Regions from separate parts of the Sphingobacterium sp. UBA5789 genome, predicted to be linked through region 1. Evidence: riboswitches for the same ligand, from Rfam matches in the RefSeq annotation. Region 1 holds a riboswitch; the other holds the start of a gene.
The links. Region 1 has a riboswitch for S-adenosylmethionine ahead of B4B65_RS19925 (O-acetylhomoserine aminocarboxypropyltransferase/cysteine synthase family protein). Riboswitches for the same ligand answer to the same signal wherever they lie in the genome.
Positions count from the first base shown of each region.

Region 2: another riboswitch for S-adenosylmethionine. It lies ahead of B4B65_RS17565 (5-oxoprolinase); the one in region 1 lies ahead of B4B65_RS19925 (O-acetylhomoserine aminocarboxypropyltransferase/cysteine synthase family protein).

Region 1 covers NZ_DIDX01000007.1:554,722-560,465, forward strand. The annotation lists gene B4B65_RS19905 (GNAT family N-acetyltransferase) at 23-469, opposite strand; gene B4B65_RS19910 (PLP-dependent aminotransferase family protein) at 560-2,023, shown strand; gene B4B65_RS19915 (Ada metal-binding domain-containing protein) at 2,068-2,316, opposite strand; gene B4B65_RS19920 (2OG-Fe(II) oxygenase) at 2,316-3,017, opposite strand; SAM riboswitch class I at 3,269-3,383, shown strand; gene B4B65_RS19925 (O-acetylhomoserine aminocarboxypropyltransferase/cysteine synthase family protein) at 3,631-4,938, shown strand; gene B4B65_RS19930 (homoserine O-acetyltransferase family protein) at 5,032-5,744, shown strand, end outside.
Region 2 covers NZ_DIDX01000007.1:39,169-44,912, reverse strand. The annotation lists gene B4B65_RS17575 (aldo/keto reductase) at 1-974, opposite strand, end outside; gene B4B65_RS17570 (DUF2891 domain-containing protein) at 1,090-2,187, shown strand; gene B4B65_RS17565 (5-oxoprolinase) at 2,439-2,702, opposite strand; SAM-I-IV-variant riboswitch at 2,768-2,861, opposite strand; gene B4B65_RS17560 (bifunctional alpha,alpha-trehalose-phosphate synthase (UDP-forming)/trehalose-phosphatase) at 3,150-5,336, shown strand; gene B4B65_RS17555 (glycoside hydrolase family 15 protein) at 5,340-5,744, shown strand, end outside.

The DNA.
Region 1 (5,744 bases):
ATACTATACTATTCCGGAAACCTTATTTCCACCAATGGTAGTAATTGTGCAATCCGTCATATTCAAATCCACAACGCGGATACAACGTGTTGCCGATAGCATTAGTTTTTTCTGTTTCCAGCATCAGTCCACAGGCATCTGTCTGTTCACACCATTGCTTACATCTGTCAATCAAGGCTACTGAGAAACCTTTTCCCCGGTGCTCCGGATGAACATACAGATCACTCAAAAGCCATTGTTTTTGAAGTTTGGTATAGTGAAACAATTTATATAACTGCACAAACCCTACAGCCATCTCACCCTCAAAAAGCAAAAATATGTGCGATTCATCATTCAGTATTCTTTCTCTCAAAAATTTCTTCCCTTTTTCTACATCCGATTCCTGACGGTAAAAAACACGGTAAAGATCAAATAGTTCTGCCGCCTGATCCAGATCTTCAAGGACCACTTTTTTAATGTTGTAATTCATATTCCTATTATTTGTTATTAATTTTCAACAAACATATGCGTTATTTGGACTACCTTTGTAGTCCACAATAAAACCAATAAGTAGTCCAGTATGTTTCCGTTTGAGTCAGTCATAACAATAGAAAGAGCACACAAAAATCCGGTTTACCTGCAGATAGCAATCGCAATCAGTAAGGCTATACGAAATGGTATCCTGAAGCCGGGAGCTGCATTACCTGGTAGTAGGGAGATGGCTCAAAAACTAGGTTTGCACCGCAAAACCGTACTCGCTGCTTATGACGAACTTATTGCTCAGGATTATATAAAAGCAATTCCCCGGAAAGGAATTTATGTATCGGAACAACTTCCCCTGTTAAAACCAAAAAAATGGAACAGCGAACGCATGCATAATGCTTATGGATACCGTTTGGAAATTCCCGGCGAACATCGTGTACAACCTACTGTACAGGAAGATCACACAGCGATTCTTAAATTAATCATTGATGACGGATATCCGGATGTACGTCTCTCTCCTATTGATACGCTACTAAAATCATATCGGTTTATTCTGACTAAAAAAAATAACATCGAACAGAGTAAAGAAGACAATGCACGAGGCTCTATCCGGTTACGGGAGCAACTGACATTATTACTTTCAGAAACAAGAGGAATAAACATTGGCAAAGAAAATATACTCATCACCCACGGCGCACAGATGAGCATCTATATTGCTGCCCACCTCCTGACCCGTAAGAATACACAGGTGATAGCAGGTGATCCCGGATATGCCACAGCAAATAAGGTCTTTACAGATATGGGAGCAACTGTGATCAGCGTACCAGTAGATAAGTACGGGCTGGATATCGATGCGATAGCACATATTTGTACACAGCAAACTATTCATTTCGTATATGTTATTCCTCACCACCATTATCCGACAACAGTCACTTTAAGTACTGAAAGAAGAATGCGCTTACTGGAGCTGGCTAAACACTATAATTTTGTAATTATCGAAGATGATTACGACTACGATTATCATTATGATTCCGCACCCTATCTTCCACTTGCAAGTGCCAATCATGAAGGAAGAGTGATCTATATCGGATCATTTTCTAAGATACTCGCACCCTCCATACGCATAGGTTTTATGATTGCTCCGGGCAATTTTATCAATCAGGCCGCAGATTTCCGAAAATCCATAGATGTTGGAGGCGATATGTTTATGCAGGATGCGCTGGCTTCCCTTATTCAAGAAGGAGAACTCAAGCGTTATATTACAAAAGCAAAGAAAGCATATCACCTGAGAAGAGACCATCTGTATGATCTTATTACAAAAAAAACAAGTCCCTATGTCTCACTTAGTCTGCCCGGTGGTGGAATGGCCATGTGGGTTCAAATGGATAAAAAGATTCCTGTCCGCCAACTTCATGAAATGTTACTCCGAAACGGTATAAAAATAAAAGTCATAAACGAAGAATGGAATGCATTCCGTTTCGGTTTTGCCTCCTTAAATCAAACTGAAATAGAAGAAGTCATAGATACAATCGAAATGGCCATCTCCAAAATTATAAGCTGACAGTTGAATACTTACACATTTGCAGTCCAACTATCTTAAAATTATCAGGTTTCTCTATTTTTCCATTTGACAAACTCGTTTCTCATACAATGACCACAGGGTCGGTATCCGGATAACAGTGCCTCTTTCTCAGAAGCAAAGAAAACCCGGTTCTTACGAAGCATCCTTTTCCCGGATCCGCAAGATAGTTTACCGTATATTTTTAATTTAACATGCCCCGCAAAGCATATTTCAGCCGTCCGGATTTTACTTCTTACTTCTCCATCTTCATATATACTGTGGCGGATTGGCATCAGCTAAGTGCATCATGAAAAATAATTCCCAATGTATAGCGTTCGCCACTATGCACCTCACTTACGCCATGTTTCATATTAGCACGGTAATACCCCCTTGTTCCTTTCACAGGTCTGAAATTGGTCGTAAAAATCAGAATATCTCCCTTTTTTGGTTTCAATACAATAGCCTGTGACTGAGCTCTGGGTATCTGCTGCAGCAATACAAATTCTCCTCCCGTAAAATCCACCTCCGGTTCACTCAGAAAAAGAAGAATCTGCATAGGGAAATAAACTTCGCCGTACAGATCCTGATGCAGCGTATTGAATCCGCCAGGTCCGTATTTTAAAATCAGAACAGTAGCTTTAGTTTGCTGGAGATCATGGCATTGCTTCATCAGCACTTCATGTTCAGCCGGAAATTCGACCTCAATATGTAATGCACGATTCCAGGCATTAGCTACTGTTGCAAGATACGGATAAACCGTTTTTCGGATTTTTGCAATAAGGTCCGGAAGCGGATAATCAAAATACTTATACTCTCCTTTTCCAAATCGATAACGCTCCATCACTACTGTTTTCCGGTAAGCATCGGGATGGTAATAATTTGCTTTCAGCTCCTCACATTCCTGATCCGTAAGAACCTCCGAAAGGACAGCATAGCCCTTATCGTGAAGCTCTGATGTAATGTGATTCCAGTTTAATTCTCCTGTTTCTTTCATCTTTTATTGCTTTGATTTTACTGCACAAACATATAGAGCATCCTGTAGTAAAAAAATCCGTTTTCTGCTCTTTTAATGGCTGTTTTTTGCTGTTTTAAAATTTCCCTCCAACTGCGGATTCCGTATATTTATTCCATTTGTTTTTAAAAGTTTTTGAGCAATTATTTGCAAGATTAAAAATCAAAAGATATATTTGCAGAGTCTTCAGCGGAAGACAACCTAATCATTACCTCTCTATATCGTAGGGTTTTGATTTATAAAGAAGTGGCGAGAGACTGGCTCAATGACCCACTGGCAACCTTCAAAAAACGTTTGAAAAGGTGCCAATTCCTGTCCGAAGCAATGTTGCTTTGGAGCATATAAATGAAAAGGCTATGAACATTACATTTTACAATTTCACATCATTCGGAACATCCTCAAAGCAGGATACCAATCCTTTGTCATACCATTCTGTGTTGTTTTCCAACCGAATGCGAATGTACAATGCGATGTGTTGCTAAGATTTTCTCTTATCCCTCAGCACGGCTATCTCACGCCTAAGACACAGGAGTGAGCAGCAACAAGTGTATTCTTTTAATCAATAATTTCATTACAATTTTAAACTCCCAAAGAAATGTCAGAAAATACAAACTTAAAATTTGAAACACTACAAGTACATGCAGGTCAGGTAGCAGATCCGACCACAGGATCCAGAGCAGTACCTATTTACCAGACAACATCTTATGTATTTGAAAATGCGGAACATGGTGCTAACTTATTTGCCCTGAAACAATTTGGCAATATCTACACCCGTATCATGAATCCGACAACAGATGTATTTGAAAAACGTATTGCTGCATTAGAAGGCGGAGTAGCAGCTGTGGCAGTCGCATCAGGACAGGCAGCTCAGTTTATTGCACTGAATAATATCCTCGAAAGCGGTGAAAATTTTGTAGCCGGATCCAACCTTTACGGCGGGACTTACAACCAGTTTAAAGTTGCTTTTAAAAGATTAGGTATAGAAGTTCGTTTTGCACAAGACAGTGAAGCTGAACAAATAGAATCACTTATCGATGACAAAACCAAAGCTATCTATATCGAGACCATCGGTAATCCGAGTTTCAACATTCCTGATTTCGAAAAAATCGCAGCTGTAGCCAAGAAATATGATATTCCTTTGATTGTAGACAATACATTTGGTGCAGGAGGTTACTTATTCAAACCATTGGAACACGGAGCACATGTAGTCGTTGAATCAGCTACTAAATGGATCGGCGGACACGGTACCAGTATTGGTGGCGTTATCGTTGACGGAGGAAATTACAATTGGGGTAATGGTAAATTCAAACAGTTTTCAGAACCTTCTGAAGGATATCACGGATTAGTTTTCGCAGATGTATTCGGTCCTGATGGTCCTTTTGGAAATATACAGTTTGCGATCAGAGCACGTGTTGAAGGTCTTCGTGACTTTGGCCCTGCCCTGTCTCCATTCAATTCGTTCTTATTGTTACAAGGTCTCGAAACATTATCACTGCGTGTACAACGCCATGTAGATAATGCACTCGAAGTAGCACAATGGCTGGAAGCACATCCACAGGTGGAGAAAGTAAGCTACCCTGGATTAAAAAGCTCTCCATATCACAACAACGCACAGAAATACCTCAGAAACGGATTCGGAAGTGTACTTTCTTTTGCTATCAAAGGAGATCCTCAAAAAGCAAACGAATTTATTGACAGTCTGCAACTGATCAGCCACCTGGCGAATGTCGGAGATACCAAATCTCTTATTATCCATCCTGCAGCTACTACACATCAGCAACTGAGCGAAGAAGCACAGATTGGTGCAGGAGTATATCCGGGTCTGTTGAGAATATCCGTTGGTATCGAACATATTGATGATATCAAAGCAGATCTTCAACAAGCATTTGAAAAGATTAAATAATAAGGCTTTAAAGACTGTTCTACAGGCTACAAAGCATATATTTTTCAAAGAATATGTAATCCCCTTCATCGGGGAAAATACAATAAAGCATAAATGAGTAGCAAAACTTTTAAATATACTGAACCATTTGTATTTGAGAACGGCAAGCAGATCGATGATCTGCAGATTGCCTACCATACCTATGGAAAGTTAAATGCGGATAGAGATAATGTCGTCTGGGTATGCCATGCCCTGACGGCAAACTCCGATGTGTTTGACTGGTGGAAAGGACTATTTGGAGAAAACGATCTCTTCAATCCCCGCGATTATTTTATTGTTTGTGCCAATGCACTGGGTTCGCACTATGGATCTTCAGGCCCTTTATCTGTCAATCCACAGACAGATCAGCCTTATTACTTATCCTTTCCACAGTTTACAGTACGTGATATGGTACAGGCAAACCAGTTGCTGGCCGATCATCTGGATATACAAAAGATCAACATCCTGATTGGCGGTTCATTGGGAGGGCAGCAGGCGCTGGAATGGGCAGCTTCCGCACAGATCGACATTTCCCATCTGATAGTTATGGCGACCAACGCTGTACACTCCCCATGGGGAATAGCCTACAATGAAAGCCAGCGGTTAGCCATCACTGCCGACCGGACCTTTTATGCCAACAAACCTGATGGCGGAGCCAAAGGACTGAAAGCAGCCAGAAGTCTGGCCCTGCTATCCTATCGTTCATATGATACCTATGCAGCTACGCAGGAGGAATCTGATAATGAAAAAACTGATCAGTATAAGGCCTCATCTTATCAAAGCTATCA
Region 2 (5,744 bases), 520 kb from region 1:
TGAAGTTCTTTAGTAATTGTATCAATATCTTGCTGTTCGATTTCCAAATCACCCGCTCTTGCATTGCTTATAGTCTGTGATGCATTGCGTGCCCCTGCCAGTGCAATAGTGATACCGGGCTGAGCCACTGTCCAGCCTAATACCAGTTGTCCGAGGGTCACATCGTATTTATCTGCAATAGGTTCTATCGTTTTCAGAAATGTATTTGTTCTGGCAATACTGTCATCTGTAAAAAACGGAAGATTAGCACGATGGTCTCCCGCTCCGAATTGTTGTCCGGGTTTCATTTTTCCGGTAAGGAGACCTCTTTCCATAGGACTATAAGCAAGTATTCCGATATCGTTAGCAATACAGTAGGGAACGGTTTCCTTTTCTATGCCTCTGTTGACCATAGAGTAAGGAATCTGATCGGAAATAATTGGACATACAGAAGCAGCTCTTGCTACCTGACCTTTATCATAATTACAGACACCTGCGTATCTTATTTTACCTTGTTCTATAAGTCTGGCTACGGCTTCAAAAGTTTCTTCAATTGCTGTAGTTTTGTCATTCCAGTGAATCTGGTAAAGATCAATATAATCTGTTCCCAGTCTTTTTAGCGACTGCTCACATTCGTATATCACGCTGTCCTTACCTGCGTATTTATAGATTGTAATATCCTGTCCCTGATTGTTTTTACTGGGTCCTACAAGATCACCCTGATCTGTATCCCAGCGCATTCCGAACTTAGTCAGAATTTGAATCTTGTCGCGCGACAATCCTTTAATAGCTTCACCAACGATTTCTTCACTTGTGCCCTGCCCATAGATAGGTGCTGTATCTATAGATGTCATCCCTTCTTCCAAGCCAGCTTGTATCGCTTTTATAGCCTCATTACGATCTGTACTTCCCCACATCCATCCTCCGGCAGCCCAGGCGCCAAAAGTAATAGTCGATAGTTGAAGATCGCTTTTTCCAATTTTCCGATATTTCATAGCGTTCGTTTTTTTACTTTCCCTAAAAGTAAGAGTCCTTTTCTCAAATTAAAAGTCTGTCTTGTTATTATGAGCTTAATTTGACTATATTTAGCCAAACTATGATTTTGAAATGATGAACCGAATTATTTTGATCCTTCCTGTTTTGTTTGGGCTATTTTCTTGCCAATCAACTGAAAATAAGAATAATGCTGCTCAGGATTCTGTGAAAAGCATTCAGCTGGATGCACAGCAGGCACAGCGCATTCTGAATCTTCCTCTCCACTGTCTGACTACAGAGTATCCGAATAAACTCGGACAGGTGATAGGTAGTGAGCAGGATCTCAAAACACCTAGGCAATTAAGACCTGTCTTCTATGGCTGCTTTGACTGGCATTCTTCTGTGCACGGATATTGGTCTGTTATCAAAATTTTGAAAACACATCCTGATCTGGATAAAGATGGTCATATTCGTCAGTTACTGAAGCAACATATCACTCCTGAAAATGTACAGATAGAGCTGGCTTTTTTTCAGGATAAAAATAACCTCGGTTTTGAGCGTACATATGGCTGGGCCTGGTTATTCAAATTGCAGGAAGAGCTGCTAAGCTGGAATGATACGGATGCCAAGCAGTGGGCGCAGAATCTGCAGCCCTTAGTAGATATATTGGTAGACCGATATCAAACTTACCTGCCTAAATTAGTCTATCCTATACGTTCGGGACAGCATGATAATTCTGCATTTGGTTTTTCACTTTCACTGGACTATGCAAGAGCTGTAGGCAATAAAGAATTTGAAAATATACTGGCAGAGCATGCAAAACGCTTATATACTCAGGACAAGAATTGTGATCTGGCCTATGAGCCAAGTGGCTCTGATTTTCTGTCTCCCTGTCTGGAAGAGGCGCTTGTAATGAGTAAAATATTGCCTCAGGACGCGTATAAAACCTGGTTAAAGACTTTTATGCCACAATTGTTTGAAGCGGATTTTTCATTAAAGCCGGCTGTCGTAAAAGATCGCACAGACGGCAAGCTGGTTCATCTGGATGGTTTGAATTTCAGCCGTGCCACTTGTCTTAATGGTATTGCAAAGGCCTTGCCTGAGTTGCACCATCTCAAAAAGGTAGGACATGAGCATCTTGCTTTCTCGCTGCCTAATATCTCAAATGATGATTATATGGGCAGTCATTGGCTAGGTACATTTGCTCTCTATGCACTATCACATCAGGATTAAGGAAGAGAGATAGAACTGTTCGATTTAAGTCCGGATCTGGTCTTTGCTATAGGTGCGGACATCTGCTGTGACTGTACAAAATATTGCTGAATACGCTGTACAGCATTTGCTATATGCCCGCACCTTCGGTACAAAGTAGCGTGACTCTGTACTTTTCAAAGGTAAATAGCATAATGATTAAAGCCTGTGTGTAGCTATTGCAGATCTTTTGCTTTACCGGCGCTTAACTACACATTTAGTCAGATTTCTCTTTAATTTATAGGTATAAGGACATTATCCTCCAACCGGAGTGCTGAAATAGTGATAGAAGTAAATCCATCTTCTTTAGAAACTATTCTGGAAAGATCCAATCCCCTTAACGAAAATGCGTGTAATAATGCCGTACGGAAAGCTCCGCTGGAACCCGGCCGGCCATGTGCCTGTATATCCTGATTGTTGACTTCTATTAATTCCTGTACGCTGTACTTTTGAAAGATTTCCAAAAAATCCTGATAAAGTTGAATCGGTGTTGACATACCATTTAAAATTAAAAACGTTTAACCATAAATCGTATTCAGAACCTGGGCTTAAAATAAGTCGTGATTGACGTTTATTTTGGCGGACACCCGTATTATTTTACCACCGTGGTGACTCCACTCGGTTGGTATTGTTTCGAACAATTCTGAATACTCTACCAAAATTATAGACTTTATTTTAGTAATCCAAATTTTTATTCATAAATATTTTTCAGACTTGTCGGGGAAACTGATTTTTTAATTCTTTTTCAGTAAAACAAGAGACTGAACAAGAGTAGCTTTTAATGAATCAATCCAATAGAAAAAAGGCCTTTTTGATATTAAAAATCAATTATTATAAACAAAAATGAGGTTTTGTTGTTTAATGTATATCTGGCATACGCCTAAACTTCTCACCTATGTATCTGCTCAAAATCGTATTTGAGCTTCAAAAAAATAAAAAATAAAATGAGTAAAACTATCATAGTTTCTAACAGACTTCCTATAAAAATAGAACGTACCGATCAAGGACTTAATTTCATGCCCAGCGAAGGAGGATTGGCCACGGGTTTAGGGTCTATCTACAATACTGGTGGAAATATCTGGATAGGATGGCCGGGTATCGTTCCTGAAAATGAAACAGAAGAAGAGGAGATCAGGGAAAAGTTACGGACATTGAATCTTGTAGCTGTATTTCTTGATCAGGAGGAGCTGGAAGGTTTTTATGAAGGTTTTTCAAATGAGGTTTTATGGCCAATTTGTCATTATCGCCCGAGTTATGCAGTATATGATGAAGCGAATTGGCAAACTTATCTGAATGTAAATGTTAAATTTTCAAATATTATCAAAAGCTATATTCAGGAGAATGATGAAGTCTGGATTCATGATTATCAGCTGATGTTGCTCCCAAGTCAGATAAGAGCTTTTAAGAATGAGATTTCCATTGCTTACTTTCAACATATTCCTTTTCCTTCCCATGAACTTTTCCGTCTGATTCCCTGGCGAAATGAACTGCTGAATGGTTTACTGGGAGCGGATCTGATCGGATTTCATACGTTTAATGATTCGCAGTATTTTATTGATGCCTGTTCGCACATTCTGGGAACTAAAAATAAGGACAACAGTTTGCAACACGGCGGCAGGACAGTGTTTGTAGAAGCTTATCCTATGGGTATAGATAACAGTAAGTTTGAAAAACTGGCCAGAGAAAATAGTATCCGGGAACGGGCCGAGACAATCAGAGATAATTTCAGACACCGCAAAATTATTCTGTCCGTAGATCGTCTGGATTACAGTAAGGGTATATTGGAACGTATTCACGCTTTTGAGAATCTGCTGAAGGAATATCCGGCTTATATGAAAGAGGTTGTCTACTATATGCTTGTCGTTCCATCCAGAGATCAGGTGCCACAGTATAAGATGCTAAAGGATGAAGTGGACCGTTCTGTAGGTAGAGTGAATGCGATGTATGGTACAGAAGACTGGATACCAATTGCATACTTCTACAATTCCTATCCGATGGAAGAGTTATCCGCATTGTATGTTTCAGCAGATGTATGTCTGGTAACTCCTATACGGGATGGTATGAATCTGGTCTGTAAGGAATATATTGCCAGTCATCCGGAGCAACATGGGGTATTGGTATTAAGTGAGATGGCAGGTGCCGCGCGGGAGCTGCCGGATGCGCTGATTGTGAATCCGAATGATGCCTATGGTGTCGCTCAAAGTCTAATGCAGGCATTGGAAATGACCGAAGAAGAACAGTCTGAGCGGATGGAGTCTATGCTGGAAAATGTACGTAAGTTTAATATCCATCATTGGGTAAATCAGTTTCTGGAGAGACTCCGTGAGATTAAAGATCTGCAGGTTAAGGAATTGTCCCGAAAAGTAGGTGACAAAATCAAAGAACAGATGTGTGAAAATTACCGAAGTGCAGATAAACGTCTTATTTTATTAGACTATGACGGTACGCTGGTCGGATTTAATAAAGAGGCTGAAAAGGCAACCCCAACAAGCGAACTGTATCAGATTCTCGAACAAATCAGTGAAGATCCGAAAAATCTGGTCGTTATTATCAGTGGCCGTAAACATCAGACTCTGCAAAAATGGTTTCTGGACAGGGATATGATTCTGGTGGGCGAACATGGGGCCTGGTCTAATTATCCGGACGGGGAATGGAAAGCTAAAAAAGGCTTGTCTACTGTTTGGAAGGATATTATAAAAACAACAATGGTGAAGTATGCCGATCGTACACCCGGTGCATTTGTAGAGGAGAAGAATTATTCTTTAGCCTGGCATTACCGTAAGGTACAGAAAGGACTTGGACGGCTGCGGGCTCAGGAGTTGATGGACAGGCTGCGGTATATTGTCCCTAACTATGGCGTGCAGTTATTGGATGGGGATGATGTGATAGAAGTGAAAAATTCGGAGGTCAATAAGGGGCGCGCTGCACTGGAAATCTATAAGGATTTTGAGCCCGGATTTGTTCTGGCTATTGGTGATGATATGACCGATGAAGATATGTTTTATGCGCTTCCGGAAGAGACATTTACGATTAAGGTAGGCAATAAAGCTTCAGCCGCACGTTATTATATAGAGGGACAACCGGAGGTATTACCCTTACTGAATGATATCATGAACTGCAAAAATAGATAAAGAATGAATCAGAACAGACATGTTTACAATACAGGAATTATAGGTAATTGTGCTTTTATTGCACATATTAATAAGGATACAAATATAGACTGGCTATGCTGGCCTTCTTTTGAAAATTCGTTTGTTTTTGGAAGATTATTAGATCGCGAAAAAGGAGGGGAGTTCTCGATTACTCCTGCTGCGGGATCATTTGAAAGTGTACAGACTTATATTGAAAACACTAATATTTTACAGACCGTCATCACGACAGACGAAGGTACTTATCAGGTCACGGATTTTGCTCCCCGTTATGAGCAATACAACAGGTATTACAAACCGTTGATGCTGATCCGGAAGGTGGAGGTTATATCGGGGCGTCCCCGTGTGCGAATCAACTGCCAGCCGGTATATGATTATGGTAAAGGAATG